One region of the Rhizobium sp. WYCCWR 11152 genome, then DNA from elsewhere that is predicted to be linked to it. Evidence: predicted binding sites of a transcription regulator. Region 1 holds the regulator's gene; each other region holds the start of a gene.

Region 1 (4,711 bases):
GCTCTACCTGATGCTGATCGTGCTCGTGCTTGCCCTGCCGATCGGCGTCGCCGCCTCGATCTATCTCGAGGAGTTCGCGCCGAAGAACAAGCTGACGGACCTGATCGAGGTCAACATCAACAACCTCGCCGCGGTTCCTTCGATCGTCTACGGCCTGCTCGGTCTTTCCGTCTTCATCAACTTCATCGGCCTGCCGCGCTCGGCCTCGCTGGTCGGCGGCCTGGTGCTGACGCTGATGACCCTGCCGACGATCATCATCGCGACGCGTGCGGCACTGCGCGCCGTGCCGCCGTCGATCCGCGCCGCAGCGCTCGGCCTCGGCGCTTCGAAGATGCAGATGGTGTTCCACCATGTGCTGCCGCTCGCCATGCCCGGCATCCTGACCGGCACGATCATCGGCCTGGCGCACGCGCTCGGCGAAACCGCGCCGCTGCTCCTGATCGGCATGGTCGCCTTCGTCGCCAACGCGCCGACGACACCGCTCGATCCCTCGACGGCTCTGCCCGTACAGGTCTATATGTGGGCCAACGAGGCAGAACGTGCCTTCGTTGAGCGTACTTCGGGTGCCATCATTGTCCTGCTCCTGTTCCTGATCGTCATGAACATGGGCGCCATCCTCTTGCGTCGTCGCTTCGAGCGCCGCTGGTAAACGGAGTTACACATCATGAACATGTTGACGGAAGCTGCAGTTGAAAAGGCGCTGGATCACAAGATGAGCAACGTCCCGTATAAGATGATCGGAAAGGATGTCTCGGTTTACTACGGCGAGAAGCGCGCGCTTTTCGATGTGAACCTGAACGTCCGCGAAAACACCGTAACCGCCCTGATCGGCCCGTCCGGCTGCGGCAAGTCGACCTTCCTGCGGTGCCTCAACCGCATGAACGACACGATCGACGGCTGCCGCGTCACCGGCAAGATCACCCTCGACACCGACGATGTCTATGATCCCGATATCGACGTCGTCGAACTTCGCGCCCGCGTCGGCATGGTCTTCCAGAAGCCGAACCCGTTCCCGAAGACGATCTACGAAAACGTCTCCTACGGCCCGCGCATCCATGGCCTTGCCAAGTCGAAGGCCGACCTCGACCAGATCGTCGAGACCAGCCTGCAGCGCGCCGGTCTCTGGAACGAGGTCAAGGACCGCGTGCATGAATCTGGCACCGGCCTGTCCGGCGGCCAGCAGCAGCGCCTTTGCATTGCGCGTGCCGTCGCCGTCAGCCCGGAAGTCATCCTGATGGACGAGCCCTGCTCGGCGCTCGACCCGATCGCCACCGCCAAGGTCGAGGAGCTGATCCACGAGCTGCGCGAGAACTATACGATCGTCATCGTCACCCACTCCATGCAGCAGGCCGCGCGTGTCTCGCAGCGCACCGCCATGTTCCACCTCGGCAACCTCGTCGAGGAGAACGACACCGACAAGATGTTCACCAATCCCGACGATCCGCGCACCCAGGACTACATCATGGGTCGCTTCGGTTGATTTTGGCGACACCAAGCCTTCCCGTTATTCGAGGATAAAGCCCCATGGCATCGACACATATTTTTTCTGCCTACGATGATGATCTGAAGTTCCTGTCCAGGCGGATTTCCGAAATGGGCGGCCTGGCCGAGCAGATGGTCGGCGAATCCGTGCGCGCCCTCGTCAACGGCGATACGGCGCTGGCGCAGAAGGTCATCTCGGACGATGTGATCCTCGATCACGCCGAACGCGAAATCGGCGACAAGGCGATCGTCACGATCGCCCGCCGTCAGCCGATGGCCTCGGACCTGCGTGAAATCATGGGTTCGATCCGCATCGCCGCCGATCTCGAACGCGTCGGCGACCTCGGCAAGAACACCGCCAAGCGCGTCATCGCCGTCCAAAGCACCGGCGTTCCCCGCAAGCTTGCCCGCGGCCTCGAGCATCTGTCCGAGCTGGCGCTCGTCCAGCTCAAGGAAGTGCTCGATGTCTACACCAATCGTTCAGCCGACAAGGCGAATGCGATCCGTGAACGCGACAACGAGATCGACGCGATGTACACCTCGCTGTTCCGCGAACTCCTGACCTACATGATGGAAGATCCGCGCAACATCACCAGCTGCACGCATCTTCTCTTCTGCGCCAAGAACATCGAGCGCATCGGCGACCATGCCACCAACATCGCCGAGACGATCTTTTACATGGCGACAGGCGCGCAGCCGGAAGGTGATCGTCCGAAGGATGACAGCGCCAACACCGTCGGCGCGGTCACCGAATAACCGCCCGCACAGTCAATTGCGTGCGCGCCCGTCCGGGCGCGCAAAGAGGTCGCAGCCAATTTTTGAATTTGCGCAGGATGCACTGCTTAAATCACCCTGGTTTAAGGATCATGCGCGAGGAGACCGACACGCATGATCCCGAGAGTTGCAGTTGTTGAAGACGAGGAAGCCCTCAGCGTGCTTCTTCGCTACAATCTCGAAGCGGAAGGCTTCGAGGTCGATACCATCCTTCGTGGCGATGAAGCCGAAATGCGGCTCCAGGAGCGCACGCCCGATCTTCTCATCCTCGATTGGATGCTGCCCGGCGTTTCCGGCATCGAGCTCTGCCGGCGCCTGCGCATGCGGCCGGAAACCGAGCGCCTGCCGATCATCATGCTGACGGCGCGCGGCGAGGAGAGCGAGCGTGTCCGTGGATTGTCGACGGGCGCCGACGATTATGTCGTCAAGCCCTTCTCGACCCCCGAGCTCGTTGCCCGCGTCAAGGCGATGCTGCGCCGCGCCCGCCCCGAGGTGCTGTCGACGGTGCTGAAATGCGGTGACATCGAGCTCGACCGCGAGACCCATCGCGTCCATCGCAAGACCCGCGAAGTCCGCCTCGGCCCCACCGAATTCCGCCTGCTGGAATTCCTGATGTCGTCGCCGGGCCGGGTCTTCTCCCGCTCGCAGCTGTTGGATGGCGTCTGGGGCCACGATATCTATGTCGACGAGCGCACCGTCGACGTCCATGTCGGCCGCCTGCGCAAGGCGCTGAATTTCTCCAACATGCAGGACGTCATCCGCACCGTCCGCGGCGCCGGTTATTCGATGGAAGCCTGAGGGCTTCCATCTGAGCCTGCTGACAAAGCCCTGGCAAAACCCGCGACGTCATCCTCGGCCTTGTGCCGAGGATCTGCGCTCGCTAAATTAAGTATTTGAAAATAAAGGTTTTACCCTCAAGTCATTGGGGTGATCAGATGCTCGGCACAAGGCCGAGCATAACGGAGGGAAGCCTGAGCTTCCATCCGCGCATAAAAAAACGGGCCAATCGGCCCGCTTTCTGCATTCTAACGATGGTTGCCCGCGCTCAACTGGCCCGCGCTGCTGCCCTGCGGCGTTCGTTCACCGGCTGGTAGGCAAGCTTCTGGTGATAGCCGCAATAGGGCGAATTGTCGGGGGACTCGCAGCCGCAGAAATGGAAGTCGTCCTTCAGCGGATCGCCGACCGGCCATTTGCAGGTGCGCTCGGTTAGTTCCGTCAGGCCGAGGCGGCGCGAAATCGGCACCACCACATTGCCTCGCGGCACGTATTCCATTTCCTCGATCGTTTCGATCTCGATCTCTTCCTTCAGCATCGTCGCGCCCTGCTGGCGGGTGACGGTGCGGGTCGTGATCCGGGAGGCGAAGTTCGGCGCGCGCGGCGCCGATGTATTGCGCTTCGGCGTTCGCGCCGCGGTATTGGTGCCGCCGGCCTTGGCACGGCCGGGAAGGCACAGCCGGTGCACTTTGCCGATGACCGCGTTTCGGCTGACCCCGCCAAGCTGCGCAGCGATCTGGCTGGCGCTCAGTCCTTCGGCCCAAAGTTTCTTGAGTTTCTCGACCCGCTCGTCTGTCCAGTTCATGCCCTGTCTCCACCTTTTGCGTTGGTGATGGCAGAATCCCTCACCGTTGTCCCGGGAGCTCCGAAACAAGAAACGCTTGATCAATTTTGGTGACTAGTTCCGCCGCATGCAGTCTAGTAATTGATCTTTAACCTAGTGTGAGCCTGACTCCGTGACAAGAGTCGCATGAATCCGGATGAATCGAATTCGTAGTTTTCCCCAACTTGCTGCCCCTGCGTGTCATTTCTGCAATAATGCCTGTTGAAGACTGAAAATGCCGCTGTACACCTGTGCTGCATACGCTAAGGGCGCCGTTTTATTGACATTGCAGCGCGAAAAGGAAATAGTGCCACTCGCCGCCGCAAGGCGGCATTTTTGATTTTTCGGGCCTGGTTTCCTTAGCCGGAGTCATTGCCCGGCAACTTTGATGGAGATCGCGCCATGGCTGAAGCCGCGCCGCTTTATGACACCTATTCTCGTGCCCCGCTGCGGTTCGAGCGAGGCGAGGGCGTATGGCTGATCACCGAAACTGGCGAGCGATATCTCGATTTCGGCGCCGGCGTTGCCGTCACCTCCGTCGGCCACAGCAATCCGCATGTGGTCGGCGCGCTGAAGGAGCAGGCCGACAAGGTCTGGCACCTGTCGAACATCTATGAGATCCCCGGCCAGGAGCGCCTGGCAAAACGGCTGACGGACGCCACCTTCGCCGATAAGGTGTTCTTCACCAATTCGGGCGCCGAGGCGCTCGAATGCGCGATCAAGACGGCGCGCCGCTATCAGTTTTCCAAGGGCCATCCCGAGCGCTTCCATATCATCACCTTCGAAGGCGCCTTCCACGGACGGACGCTGGCGACGATCGCTGCCGGCGGCCAGGAAAAATATCTCGAAGGTTTCGGC
Region 2 (4,711 bases), on a different contig from region 1:
ACCAGTCGACGAATTCATTGACGCCGATCTGGTTGGCTTCGCGGGTGCGCCAGGCAAGGTCGAGGCGAACTGGGCGTTCCTCACGGGGGCCGACGCCGTCTTCCCAATTATAGGCCGAGACGAAGTTGCCGCCGGGATAGCGGCAGTATGGCGTGTCAAGATCACGGACCAGATCAAGCACATCCTGCCGGAATCCGTCCTCATCGGCGGTCGGGTGTCCGGGCTCATAAATGCCCCCGTAGATCGCCCTGCCGAGATGCTCGAGAAATGAACTGTAGAGCCTGGAATCAATGGTCGCGATGCGGAAATCGCGGTGAACCACAACGTTCGTCTTCAACGGATCCTCCCGTTTATATATCAGAAATTTTGTTTTCTTGCCTCTAACTTGATATCAGGAATGTTGTTCTGTCAACCAAGTTGCGACTTTAATCATACTAATATGGATTTCAGAAAAAATTATTGTTTTCCAGTTGCTTGGGCGACTTTCTCGGCGGTCGAAACTGGAAAGAATCGCGATATTTAAATCAAGATTTCCGATTTCGAATTTTCAGACGTGCAGCCGCATGATGATATCGCGTCCGTGATTTCCGAAGCCGCGGCCGAATATGTTGACGCCGCCGGTATGGCCGGCATTCTCCGCGATGCCGACCCGGAGCCGGATGGAGGAGTGCTGCGTAAGTGCGAGATCGCTGAGCGTGACATTCGAGGCGGCGACACCGTCGATGAAGGTTCCGCGCGTGGAGATGCGCCAGGTCTTCATCATACCATATTGCGAGCCCTCAAGCTTCCACCATGCCGGCGTGAAGGCGCCGCGCTTGTCGCCATAATCGCCGGGCGACGTCCAGGTGCCGATCGCCATTCCATTGACCCAGAGGGTTATATCAGAGGGCCAGTCCGGATTGGTGCCCGGCACCTCGGACGACAGCTCCAGCGAAAACTCTATGGCGCGGATATCCTTGTTCAACACCTTGGCGTTGTTGGGGAATTTATATTCCACATAGCCCCTGCCGAACCAGACGAGCCCGGCCTGCATGCGCTGCGGATCGAGGAAATAGTCGGGAACATCAAGGGGGCCGATGACGCTCTCAGTGGAGCAAAGACCGCATGGCGCATGCACGTCACAGCTGGTGTAGAGCCCGACCGGCATCTCGACTTCGATAATATTGTTGGCCCTTTGGGCCGCACTTTCCTCAAAGCTGATCAGAATTTCGCTGTAGATCGCCGAGCAGATCTTCTGGTTTCCCTTGCGGGCCTTCGTCAGCTGGGAATCGACAAGCCGGGCGTCTTCCAAAATCTGGATCCCGGTGGCGACGGTCGATTGAGGCAGCGAAAGAGCACGCGCGATATCGTTGATATTCATCGGCCCTTTGGCGCAGAGCAGCTTGAGCATCTCGAGCCGCGCCGGCGCCGAAAGCGCGCGTATCGCATCATTATTCTCGCCGGCGGCAATCGTCAAAAACGAACGTTCCATCATTCCCCCAGTATTTCCGATGGAATGATGTATATCGGAAATTATGATACATCAAGTGGGAATGCTTCGACGGTTTGATTGTTATTGTTGAGAAAGACGTCATTCCTAATGCCCGGTCGCCTCAGGCTGCAGATCGGCATCGGTCAGGGTTCCGAGGAAAGCGACGATGTCGTCGATCTCGGGATCGGTGAGGGCGGGCGCGTCGCCCGGCTTCCTGCCGAAAGGCGGATCCTGGTTGAGATTGTCCCAATAGGCCTGCGGCAGGTCGTCATATTTGCGAACCGCGCCGTCTGAATTTTTCGGATACCAACGGCCGGGATCACTGTCGCGCGTCGCGTAGAAGGAGACGACGTCGCGCAGCGAGTGGAAATAGCCATTGTGGAAGAAGCTCTGCTTCAGCGCGACATTGCGCAGCGTCGGGGTGCGGAACAGGCCGCAATAGTCGCTGCGTCCGGCAAAGTCGGTGCGTTGCGGGCCGCAAAGACCGAGATCGTGATATCCAGGGTCGTTGTTGGCCGGGATCGCCATGTTGCGGGGTGCGGCGAGCCCGAGAAAGCCGAAATCGGAAAATTGCGGCGGCTCGCCGTCTTTGGCGGGTTCGCTTAAGTGACAGCTCGAACAATTGCCTTTGGCGGGATCCTCGAACAGTTGTCGTCCGTGCAGCTCCTGCGCCGTCAGCGTTGCCTTGCCGGCGAGAAAGGTGTCGTAGCGGCTGGAATAGGGATAGAAATCCGGGCCACTTTGTTCGAAGGTGGCGAGCGCTTCGGCGACGGCATCGAAGGCATCTTGCGGATTGTCGAACACCGTCTCGCCGAATGCTGCCTTGATGTCGTCGGCATAGGCGGCCTTCTGCAGCTTCGCCACCACCTCGGCCGCATCCCTGTTGCCCATCTCGAAAGGCGAGAGCAGCGGGATTTTTGCCTGATCGGCGCCGTGATCGACCCGGCCGTCCCAGGTCAGGCCGCCCGTCGGGCCATTGTCGACACTTTCGTCGCCCTCGTCCTCGGAATCGTAATAGTGCTCGGTGAAAGCAGGTACCGATTGCAGATATCGCAGCGTCGGAACGGCGCGCAGGCCCGGCTGGTCCCGATGTTTGCCGCCCATTTCCACCGGCATGGCCGACGCCGGGCCGAAGGCGTGAGCCGGATCATGGCAGGACGCGCAGGCCTGAAGTCCCGAGGCTGACAGCGAGGTATCTGAGAATATCTTGCGGCCGAGCGCGGTGAGCGTTTCGGCCCGGGCGAAGGCTTCCGTGCGCGACATCGGTCCTGGATGTACGCCGGAGGCGGTCGCCGCGCTGCTTTGCCGCAGGGGAAGAATGGCAAGACAGAGCGCTACGGCACCCATGCTCACCGCCACGCCGGACCGCACAAGCCAGATGGTCTTGATTGTCATGATAAGGATTCCAATAGCTTAAGACTGGTTTCCTCCATGATCGAACCTCGTTGCAACAAATTGATGACGGCTATTCCCTGCGGCATCACGGCAACCCCTGATGTCACAAAGTTGATAGACGGCCGGAATAGCGTCCAAACGCCCCCCGAGCGTTCTTCGCTCCCTCTAGCCAACGCCCCCTAGCCATGAGGTACCCCCGTGAAAAGACTGAAACTCCTCCATTCGATCTGTCTCGCCGGATCGGCCATCGCGCCGCTTGCGGTGTCGACGGCAGCCCATGCGGCGCCGGCCGGTTACGACAAGATCGACAATGTCGTCGTCATCTATGCCGAGAATCGCAGCTTCGATAATCTCTACGGCAGCTTTCCCGGCGCCGACGGGCTCTCGAACGCGACCGCCGATCGCGCACGCCAGCTCGACCGCGACGGCCAACCGCTCGCCGAACTGCCGCCGGCCTGGGGCGGCCTCACCGCCAAGGGTGTCTCGCCTGCCGTCACCGAGGTGCAGTCGGCCCATCTCGCCAACGCCTCCTTCGCGATCGACGATCCGAAGGGTTTCGCAGAGGCGCCTTCGGTCATCACCCGCGACCTCTGGCATCGCTTCTACCAGGAGCAGATGCAGATCGACGGCGGCAAGAACGACAAGTTCGTCGCCTGGGCCGATTCCGGCAGCCTGGTCATGGGCCATTACGACGGCTCCATCCTGCCGATGTGGCAGGTCGCCAAGAAATACGTCATTGCCGACAATTTCTTCCAGGGTGCCTTCGGCGGTTCGTTCCTCAACCATTTCGCACTGGTCTGCGCCTGCACGCCTTATTATCCGGATGCCGACAAGAGCCCGGCCAAGCCGACTATCGCCAAGGTCGATGCGGACGGCACCTCGTTGACCGTGGCGGAGAACGCCCCGAAGTCGGCGCTGGAGGGCGTACCGAAATTCGTTTCCGACGGCACGCTGACGCCTGACTTCTACGCCGTCAACACCATGCAGCCGCCCTACCAGCCGAGCGCCAATCCGCCGGCCAAGGACGGCGATCCGGCCTATGCCGATCCCGCGGCCGCGACGACGCTGCCGCCGCAGCATGAAATCACCATCGGCGACCTCATGTCGCTGAAGGGCGTCAGCTGGGCTTGGTATAGCGGCGCCTGGCAGGCAGCCCTTGACGGCAAGAATGCCACGCCGGTGCCGAACTTCCAGTTCCATCACCAGCCGTTCAACTATTTCGCCAATTTCGCGCCCGGCACGCCAGCGCGCGCGGAGCATCTGAAAGACGGCGGCCTTGGCGGCGAAGCCTTCCTCAGGGATATCGATGACGGCAAGCTGCCGGCGGTTTCCTTCTACAAGCCGCAGGGCAACCTCAACGAACATGGCGGCTATGCCGATGTTGCGAGCGGCGACCAGCATCTTGCCGATATCGTGTCCCACCTCGAGAAGAGCCCGCAATGGGGCCATATGCTCGTGATCGTCACCTATGACGAGAATGGCGGCTTCTGGGATCACGTCGCGCCGCCGAAGGCCGATCGCTGGGGTCCGGGCAACCGTATTCCGGCCTTCATCATCTCGCCCTTTGCCAAGGGCGGCATGGTCGATCATACCCAGTACGACACGACGTCGATCATCCGCTTCATCACCGCGCGCTACGATCTGCCGGTGCTGCCCGGCGTCATCGCCCGCGACAAGGCACTGCGCAACAACGACCGGCCGCCAATGGGTGACTTGACGGCCGCGCTCGACCTGAGGCATTGACCGATTACGAGCGGCCCCGGCGCTGACCGGGGCCGCTCTGCAACAAAGTCTATCGTCATCGGCGCAGCAGCGGCCGCAACGCGGCCTGTGTTTCCTTCAGCA
Region 3 (4,711 bases), on a different contig from region 1:
TCTCCATGCTGCAATTCACCGGCATCTGGAACGACTTCCTCCTCGGTCTCGTCTTTGCCGGCCGCGACAACCTGCCGATGACCGTGCAGCTCAACAATATCGTCAACACCACGATGGGCGAGCGGACCTACAACGTGAACATGGCGGCGACGATCCTCACCGCCATCGTTCCGCTTGCCATCTATTTCCTGTCCGGTCGCTGGTTCGTGCGCGGCATCGCGGCCGGCGCAGTCAAGGGGTAACGCTTCCATGCAATCTGCCGTCTCCGTCAAGGACCTGAAGATCGCCTATGGCGATCATACGGTGATCGAGAAGATGTCGATCGACATCGCGCCGCGGGAGTTCCTGGTGCTGCTCGGCCCTTCCGGCTGCGGCAAGTCCACGCTTCTGAATGCCATTGCCGGTCTCCAGGACATTACATCAGGCGAGGTCTGGATCTCGGGCAAGAACGTCAGCTGGGAGGAGCCGAAGGACCGTGGCATCGGCATGGTTTTCCAGTCCTACGCGCTCTATCCGCGTATGTCGGTCCGCAAGAACCTCTCCTTCGGACTTCGCGTCGCACGCCTGCCGAAGGCCGAGATCGAGGCCCGTGTCGCCCGCACCGCCGCCCTCCTTCAGCTCGACAAGCTACTCGACCGGCGTCCTGCCGAGCTTTCCGGCGGTCAGCGCCAGCGCGTCGCCATCGGCCGGGCGCTGGTACGCGAAGTGGATGTCTTCCTGTTCGACGAACCGCTGTCGAACCTCGATGCCAAGCTGCGCAATGAATTGCGCGTCGAAATCAAGAAACTGCACCAGCGCCTCGGCAATACCATGATCTACGTCACCCACGACCAGGTCGAGGCACTGACGCTGGCCGACCGCATCGCCATCATGCGGGACGGCGTGATCCAGCAGCTCGCCTCGCCGTCCGAGATCTACCGCCGTCCGGCCAATCTCTTCGTCGCCGGCTTCATCGGCGCTCCGGCGATGAATTTCGTCGAGGGCAGGATCGGGCGCGGCAACGGCGCGCCGGTCTTCCGGAGCAAGGAGCTCACTGTCGATCTCTCCGGTTATTCCTTTAGAGCAGACGCAGCGGAAGGACCTGCTACACTCGGCTTTCGCCCGGAACATCTTGTGCTCGATGGGTCCACGAGCGGCCTGCCCACCATTCCCGGCCGCGTCGCCGTCGTCGAGCCGATGGGTTCGGACGCCGTTGTCTGGTTCGACTGGGCGGACCAAAGTCTCTCGCTCCGGCTGATGGGCGACGTAACCCTTGAGCCCGGCGATGCTCTGGCTCCCGGGCTCGATATCGCCAAGGCGTCCCTCTTCGGCGCTGACGGATCGCGGCTGTGACGCACCATCCCTTTGTTTTCCCGCAACTCCGGGTGCGTTTCGCGCCGTTTTGAGGATTGCTCCAGGACAGGATTTGAAAAGACATGTCTGAGATCGTCTATGATGCGCTGGTGATCGGCTCCGGCGCAGCGGGTTCCTTTGCGGTAAAAGAACTGACGGCCCAAGGGCTGTCGGTGCTGCTGCTCGAGGCTGGGCCCGCCGTTGGACCCAGGGATTTCGACCCGGCGCGCAAGAAGGCGCCGGCAAGCAGCATCAATATCTGGGAGCGTGCGCGGGCCACACTCAAGGGCCAGCCGATCCAGGCGCGCGCGGCGTTTTTTACCGAGCGCTTCAGCCACTTCTTCGTCAACGACCGCAAGAACCCCTATACGACGCCGAAGGGCGAGCCCTTCCTCTGGATCCGCGGCCGCCAGGGCGGCGGGCGCCTTCACAGTTTCGGCCGGGTGCTGCTGCGCTGGACCGATGACGATTTCAAGATCCGCTCACGCGCCGGAAAGGGCGTGGACTGGCCGGTCTCCTATGACGAGCTGGCGCCTTTCTACGACGAGGTCGAAGCCTATCTCGGCCTCTACGGCAATAGGGACAACGTCGCCACGCTGCCGGACGGCGTCTATGCAAAACCGGCAAGCCTGACGCCCGCCGAACAGATCTTCAAGCAGGCGGTCGAAAGCCGCTGGCTGGAAAGGCACGTCGTCTCCTGGCGCTACATCGCGCCGGACGCCGACCGCATGCCGCGACCGCTGCGAGACGCTCAGGCCACCGGCCAGCTGACAGTCCGTTACGACGCCGTCGTTCGTCGTATCACCACGGATGAGAAAACCGGCCGCGCCACCGGCGCTGAGTTCATCGATCGCAACACCGGCGAGGTATCGACCGCCCGCGCCGCGACATTGGTGCTTTCGGCCTCGCCGATCGAAAGCGTGCGGCTGCTCCTGAATTCGGCTTCGGCGAAACATCCGGGTGGACTCGGCAACAGCTCTGGCGCGCTCGGACGCTATTTCATGGACCAGCTTCCGTGCCTTGCTTTCGGCTCCTTTTCGAAGGCGAAGGGCTGGGCGGCGGACGAGTCCGCCCCGACCGACCCGTTCTACAATCCGTCGGGCGGGATCTTCATTCCCCGCTTCGGCGCGGGCGACGTTGCCCGCGGTGATTTCGACTACCAGGGAAGCGTCGGCCGCGCGCCAGTCTCCGAGGACAGAGATGCGCGTCTCGCCTTTTTCGGCTTCGGCCGTATGCTGCCCTATGCCGACAACCGCATCACGCTCGACGTCAGGCGTAGGGATGCCTGGAACATTCCCGTGCCGCATATCCGCTGCGTCATGCAACAGGAGGAGCAGGCGCTGCTCAAAAGGCAGGAGGAGACTCTGATCGCCATGATCAAGGAGATTGGCGGCGACCTCGAATTCATCGGCTCGCCCACCGGCCTCAAGGAGATGGGCAAGGGCGCCTTTCCCGACGCCGGTGCCTTCAGCCGCTTCATGTTCCGCAAATGGTTCCGCAAGACCATGTGCATGGGCGCGGCAATCCATGAGACGGGCGGCGCGCGTATGGGAGAAACCCGGCAAGCTTCTGTGCTCAACCCCTACAACCAGGTCTGGGATGCCCCGAACCTCATCGTCACCGACGCCAGCGCCTTCCCCGGCAGCGGCATCGCCGGCACCACGCTCACCGTCATGGCCCTGACGATCCGCGCCTGCCGGAATCTTGTCGACCGGTACCGGACGGGACAGCTATAGCCGCGCCTCGGCGGCTGAAGCGCATTCGACGTCAATCATCGGCTTAAGGGATCGGGAAGTCGCTGTTCCAGCTTCGGCTAACCGAACCGTCACACAAACTTCGCAGTGACATGCTCCTGTCAAAAAAAGGCAGGAAGGAAAAGCCTATGACTCAAACACCTCAGGACCAACTCAGCCGTATAAAGGCCGAAATCGCCGACAGCTTCGATGAAGAGCTGGAAATGCAGATGGAGGAAGACCGGCTCGACGATCTGGTCGCCGAAGGAATGTCGGAACCGGCGGAGCAGACGCTCGAGCGAAAGATCTACTTCCGGGAGCTTTTCCGGTTGCAGCACGAGTTGGTGCGGCTGCAGGATTGGGTTCAGCATAAGAAGCTGAAGGTGGTGGTGCTGTTTGAAGGCCGGGATTCGGCCGGCAAGGGAGGCGCGATCAAGCGCGTGACCCAGCGGCTCAATCCGCGCGTTTGCCGGACGGTCGCGCTGCCCGCCCCGACCGAGCGCGAACGCCATCAATGGTATTTTCAGCGTTATGTCCCACATCTTCCGACCGGTGGCGAGATCGTGCTCTTCGACCGAAGCTGGTACAATCGCGCCGGTGTCGAGCGCGTGATGGGGTTCTGCACTCCTGATGAACTCGAGGAGTTCTTCCGCTCGGTGCCCGAATTCGAACGCATGCTGGTCCGCTCCGGAATCGTGCTGATCAAATACTGGTTTTCGATCACCGATGAGGAGCAGGAATTCCGCTTCAACATGCGTATCCACGATCCACTGAAGCAATGGAAGCTGTCACCGATGGATATGGAAAGCCGTGTCCATTGGGAGGAATACACCAAAGCCAAGGAAGAAATGCTGGCGCGTACGCACAGCCCCGATGCGCCTTGGTGGGTGGTTCAGGCCGTGGACAAGAAACGGGCGCGGTTGAACTGCATTGCCCATCTTCTCGAGCAGATCCCTTACGAGGATGTTCCGAAACCGGAGATCCAGTTGCCGGACCGTATCCGTAACGCCGATTATAACAGGGCGCCGGTTCCGCCTGAAATGTATGTGCCGGAGCGCTATTGAAAGCATAGCCGCAACGGGTCGGCGGCGTTGAGGAAATAGCGGGAGCCGTATGGCTTCGCTCCGCCATGCGAGAGCGTGGCGGAGCGATCGGATCGTTTGCAGCCATCGGATGCCGTTAAGCGGCGACATCAGCCATGCGGTTCAATTCCGAGACAGCGTCATTCGGCAGCACGAGCGCGGCGGCGGCGAGGTTCTCCCTGAGATGGCCAACGGAAGAGGTGCCGGGGATCAGCAGGATGTTTTCCGCGCGACGCAGCAGCCAGGCGAGCGCCACCTGCATAGGCGTGGCGTTGAGGCGTGCGGCGACATCGGACAGGGTGGAAGACTGCAGCGGGCTGAACCCGCCGAGCGGGAAGAACGGCACATAGGCAATGCCGTCGCGCGCGAGATCGTCGATCAGGGCATCGTCCGCCCGGTGCGCCAGATTGTACTGGTTCTGCACGCAGACGATCTCGGTGATCCCACGCCCCTCAGTGATCTGCCTCGATGTGACGTTGCTCAGCCCGATGTGACGGACCAGGCCTTGCCGCTGGAGATCGGCAAGGACCGTCAGTGGCGCTTCGATCGACCCTTCGGCCGGGC
Region 4 (4,711 bases), on a different contig from region 1:
TAGGAATCGGAGGAATAGAGGAAACCGCCCTCCTCCTGCACCAGCCGAAGCGTATTGTCGGAAGGCTTGCCCTGATACATGCCGTAGGGCCGCTCGCCGGTAAGCTCGGTGTGCAGGCGCACGGCTTCGAGGATATGCTTGCGCTCCAGATCTTCCGGAAAATCCTTATATTCCAGCCAGCGGTAACCGTGGCTGGCGATCTCCCAGCCGGCCTCCTTCATCGCAGCGACGGCCTCGGGGTTGCGGGCCATCGCCAGCGTTACGCCGTAGACGGTCGCCTGCACCTTGAGATCGGTGAACATTCGCCAGAGCCGCCAGAAGCCGGCACGCGAACCATACTCATAGATCGATTCCATGTTGAGGTTGCGCTGCCCTGGCCAGGCGGCCGCACCGACGATCTCCGACAGCAGGTTTTCGGAAGCCGGATCTCCGTCGAGGATCGAGCTTTCGCCGCCCTCCTCGTAGTTGACGACGAACTGCACGGCGACGCGTGCCTCGTCCGGCCATTTCGGATCGGGCGTCAGACGCCCGTAACCGACGAGATTGCGCGGATAAGTCTCGGATACCATCAAATCACCTTCTGAAAAGACGGGGAACGGTAGCATCCGCAGCCGGAATGTCGAGACGGAAACTGCTCGGCCGGATTTGCGTTTACAGCACAAGCCTTTAGCTCATCAGCAGATTCAAGCGATTTTGCGCGCGCTGACCTTGCCCATCGGATGCAGCGAGTGAACGCGGAAAGGACCGCCAGTGCCCTCTTCGATCATCAGGGCAACGTTGGAAACCATTACAGGTTCGCAGAGGACAGGCTCGAAGATCGTCCGCAACACCGGCTCGATGCGCGGCATGTCGATCGCGTTGACGGGGCCCGTCACAGGCATATGGAAGCGGAACTCCTCCATCACATAGGGATTGCCCCAGCGATGCAGATTGGAAAATTGCGTCGCCGACAGCCCGTCCGGATCGCTGCGTTCGATCTCGGCCTCGCTGAGCGGTGCGCGAAAACGATCGAATTCCTGCACGATCGCCGAGGCGAGATACTGGATCTGCTCGCAGGGAGTGCTCGGCAGCAGGCTGTAGAAATTGCCGAGCCGGGCGACTTCGATACGCGGAATCTGAAAGGGAACGAAGGTCCCGGAAAAACGCATCAGATCGCGCAGGAGTTGCGATTCGGGCATGTCGTGGGACAGATGAAAGGGCGCCTTCAAAACACCGTGAAAGCCGTAGCGCCGCGGCACGGCGGTATGGAAGGCGATCTCGTGAATACCGAGGCCACGAACTGCCGGAGGCTCCATCATATCGCCCGAAAACACGTTTCGGCCAAGCCAATTGGCGGCCACGAGCGACAACGGGTCGCTCGCCGGAGGCGTGAAGCAAATGGCATAGCGCATGCAATTTCCTCCATCAAGGAAGTGAGCACCGTTCAGATCCGGCGCTGTCGATGCGCAAGCAGATAGGTGATTTGCATGACAGAATAACGAAACGCAGCGGCGTCTAATTCACGTTTAACGTGAAGCCGCCGCGATGTGGCTTGAAATTGCGAAGCTTTCCGGCAGCAAAAATCCGCAGTCTGTATCGCCTGCGATACATATCGCCGCCTCCGCCAGCCGGTGGGCGAGGCCGAAGCTGACCTTGAAGCCGCCGGTCAGCGCGATCAGGCGCCGGTGGTCGGGATGGCGGCCGATCATCGGATCCCGATCGATCGCCTTCGGGCGAAGCCCGGCCCAGCGCTCGATAACAGGGGCGTCGCGAAGCGTCGGTACGATGCCCCGTGCCGCCTCGATCAGCACGTCGAGCTGGACGTCGGTGGATGTAGGATCGTCAAAGCGGTTCTCGCTGGTGCTTCCGATTGCCGCGTGCCCGCCCTCATGCGCGACGACATAGAGCCCGTCGAGGAAGATCGTCGGCAGCGCCGGGTCGATATCGGCTTTCAATAATGCCGCCTGCCCCTTGACCGGCTGGCCGAGCGGTTGTTTCAGCCCCGGCGTCAGACCTTGCAACAACGGAAAGGACTGATGGCCGGCAGCCAGGATGCAGTGACTGAAAACAATGGTTTCGCCGTTGATTTCGGCCGTACCGCAATCGGGATCGAGGCCGGCAACCGTCGCATGCTCCAGGATGCGAACATGCTTTGCCCGCCGCAGGAAGGCGATGAGCGCTGCGACCAGCAAGCGGGGAGCAACGCGGGCGGCGAGCGTGTCATGCACGAAGCCGCTCTCGCCGGCAGACGCCTCGATCCAACCGTCTACATCAGGCCCGTCGACCACATGCCAGTGGAAGCGACGTTCGCCCGCCCGCCAATGGCGTTCGGCGTCCTCGAAATGGCCGCGCGCTATTGTGTTGAGATGGGGCTTCGGCAGCGGGATCAGCCGTCCGGAACGGCGGTAGCCGGCAGAAAGTCCGGTCTCGGCTTCGAGCGCGGCGATCTCGGTTTCGAGCGAGACCAGCGCATCGAACTGGAACTGCTTCTTCTCCGACCACCGGTCCGGCATATGCGACATCAGCGCGCCCAGCAGGCCGCCGCTTGCACCTTCGCCCAATCTGCCTGCGTCACTGACAAGAGTCCGGATGCCCCGGCGCTCGGCATGGACGGCCGCCCAGAGACCCATGATGCCGCCGCCGACGATCAGCAATTCTGAGGACGATTGACCTGAGACCGGCTGAGGACTATCGGCTTTTTCCATGACAGACGTGAACCCCGATCAGATTGGCGCGGGCGCGCCGCAGCCGCTCGAATGGCGCGACGGCGATATGCCCTATTCCACCGCATTTGGCGATCATTTTTATTGCCAGACCGACGGGCGGCTGGAATGCGGCCATGTTTTTCTCGCCGGCAACGGCCTGCCGGAGCGCTGGAACGGGCGGCAGGCATTCCTGATCGGAGAACTCGGCTTCGGAACCGGCCTGAACTTCGCCGAGACCTGGCGGCAATGGAAACTCCACCGTGCAGACGGCCAGCACCTGCATTTCATCTCCTTCGAACTCCACCCGATGCGCGGCGAAGAAATCGGCCGGGCGCTGTCGCACTGGCCGGAGATCGATGCCGAACGCGAAGCGCTGACAGCGGCGTGGCCGCAAGCGCCTGATGGCATCGTTGAGCTCGATCTCGATGCCCAGACGAGGCTCAGCGTGGTCTGCGGTCATGCCTTGGACGGCGTCGCGGCAGCCGAAGAAGGCTTCGACGCCTGGTATCTCGACGGCTTCGCCCCGTCGCGCAACAGCGATATGTGGTCGGAGCAACTGATGCGGCTCGTCTGCGAGAAAAGCGCAGCCGGTGGCACCTTCGCCACCTATGCGGCGGCCGGCTTCGTGCGCCGTAACCTCATCGCCGCAGGTTTTGCCGTTGAGCGCCGCAAGGGCTTTGCCGGCAAGCGCGAAATGCTCTGCGGCGTAAAAATATTGGGCGCTGAAGCGCTACCCACTAACCATCGCCGTTCATAAAAATTATCCGGAGATCAGTAGCTGGTGCGCTCCGGCAGTTGCTCGCTCGTTCCGAGCCACTGGCGGATTTTTTCCTCGAGCAGTTCGGGGCTGATCGGCTTCGACATGTAGTCGTCCATGCCGGCATCGAGACAGAGTTCGCGGTCGCTTTCGAGCGCATGGGCGGTAACGCCGATGATCGGCACCCGGTGCCCCTGCCCCTTTTCGCGTTCGCGGATCGTCTGGGTGGCTTGATGGCCGTTCATGACGGGCATTGAGACGTCCATCATGATGATGCGCGGCGTATGCCGCTCCCAGGCGGCGACTGCTTCCTCGCCATTGTCCACGACGAGGAAGGAAAGACCCGTGCCTTGCAGGATCTGGGTGAAGACGATCTGGTTGACCTCGTTGTCCTCGGCAACGAGCACGTCGACGAATTCAGCGGCCCGTTTCTGCGGCGCAGGCGCCGGCACGGCCACTTCCGTCTGCAGCCGGGCAATCTCGGCCTCGGAAGCCTGCTTGACGCGGCTGGCGCGCACTACTTCAACGACGGTGTTGCGCAGCACGTTGGCGCGCGCCGGCTTCATCAGATGCGCGTGGCCGTTCAGCGCCGCGAATTCCTTTTCGGTGCCCGAAATATCCATCGACGTCAGGAAGATGATCGGCAGTTCGACGAAGCGAGGGTCGGCGCGCAGCCGGCGCGCGACATCGGCGCCGTTCATATCAGGCATGTGATAGTCGAGCACGACGGCATCGACGGTAACGCCGAGGCCGGCCGCCGCTTCCAGGATCGCAAGCCCGGTACCGCCGCCTTCTGCGGCCACGCCGTCGAAGCCCCAGAGCGACAGCTGCTCGGTCAGGATGCGCCGGTTCACTTCATTGTCGTCGACGACGAGGATACGCGCGCCCTGCACGTTGATCGGCAACGGCTTCGGCTCAAGGCGGGCAGCCGCGACCGCAAACGGCAGGTTGACGGTGAAGACCGAGCCCTTGCCCCATTCGCTCTCGACGTTGAGATAACCGCCGAAAAGGTCGACAAGCCCGGCCGTGATCGCAAGACCGAGGCCGGTTCCCTCATGCCGCCGGGTCGATGAGGCGTCCACCTGCGAGAATTTGTCGAAGACCGATTCAAGCTTCTCCGACGGGATGCCGATCCCGGTATCCTCGATGCGGATGCTCGCCGTGATCTCGCCGCCGGCGGCCGGCTGGAAGCCGACATCGACGAAGACATGGCCGCGCTCGGTGAACTTGACGGCGTTGCCGACGAGATTGGTGACGATCTGGCGGAAAC

The links. The regulator PhoB, encoded in region 1, activates phosphate uptake and scavenging genes when phosphate is short. The targets are predictions, from matches to a motif close to TGTCATNNANCTGTCAT.
Region 2: G9X67_RS03435 (acid phosphatase) is a predicted target of PhoB. The motif match lies at 2,919-2,935, and genes of this name have one in related genera.
Region 3: ppk2 (polyphosphate kinase 2) is a predicted target of PhoB. The motif match lies at 3,175-3,191, and genes of this name have one in related genera.
Region 4: G9X67_RS08425 (DUF1045 domain-containing protein) is a predicted target of PhoB. The motif match lies at 1,467-1,483, and genes of this name have one in related genera.

Annotation. Positions count from the first base shown of each region.
Region 1 covers NZ_JABFCP010000011.1:274,671-279,381, reverse strand. Annotated here, with positions in the region: gene pstA (phosphate ABC transporter permease PstA) at 1-649, shown strand, start outside; gene pstB (phosphate ABC transporter ATP-binding protein PstB) at 665-1,480, shown strand; gene phoU (phosphate signaling complex protein PhoU) at 1,525-2,238, shown strand; gene phoB (phosphate regulon transcriptional regulator PhoB) at 2,371-3,054, shown strand; gene G9X67_RS22875 (GcrA family cell cycle regulator) at 3,302-3,835, opposite strand; gene G9X67_RS22870 (aspartate aminotransferase family protein) at 4,256-4,711, shown strand, end outside.
Region 2 covers NZ_JABFCP010000003.1:208,370-213,080, reverse strand. Annotated here, with positions in the region: gene G9X67_RS03450 (alpha-N-arabinofuranosidase) at 1-337, opposite strand, end outside; gene G9X67_RS03445 (ArsR family transcriptional regulator) at 548-1,474, opposite strand; gene G9X67_RS03440 (cytochrome-c peroxidase) at 1,577-2,866, opposite strand; gene G9X67_RS03435 (acid phosphatase) at 3,065-4,609, shown strand; gene G9X67_RS03430 (IclR family transcriptional regulator C-terminal domain-containing protein) at 4,665-4,711, opposite strand, start outside.
Region 3 covers NZ_JABFCP010000012.1:116,760-121,470, reverse strand. Annotated here, with positions in the region: gene G9X67_RS26015 (carbohydrate ABC transporter permease) at 1-242, shown strand, start outside; gene G9X67_RS26010 (ATP-binding cassette domain-containing protein) at 250-1,332, shown strand; gene G9X67_RS26005 (GMC family oxidoreductase) at 1,416-3,068, shown strand; gene ppk2 (polyphosphate kinase 2) at 3,215-4,129, shown strand; gene G9X67_RS25995 (aldo/keto reductase family oxidoreductase) at 4,245-4,711, opposite strand, start outside.
Region 4 covers NZ_JABFCP010000006.1:506,855-511,565, forward strand. Annotated here, with positions in the region: gene puuE (allantoinase PuuE) at 1-569, opposite strand, end outside; gene G9X67_RS08425 (DUF1045 domain-containing protein) at 684-1,391, opposite strand; gene G9X67_RS08430 (FAD-binding oxidoreductase) at 1,506-2,684, opposite strand; gene mnmD (tRNA (5-methylaminomethyl-2-thiouridine)(34)-methyltransferase MnmD) at 2,683-3,441, shown strand; gene G9X67_RS08440 (response regulator) at 3,456-4,711, opposite strand, start outside.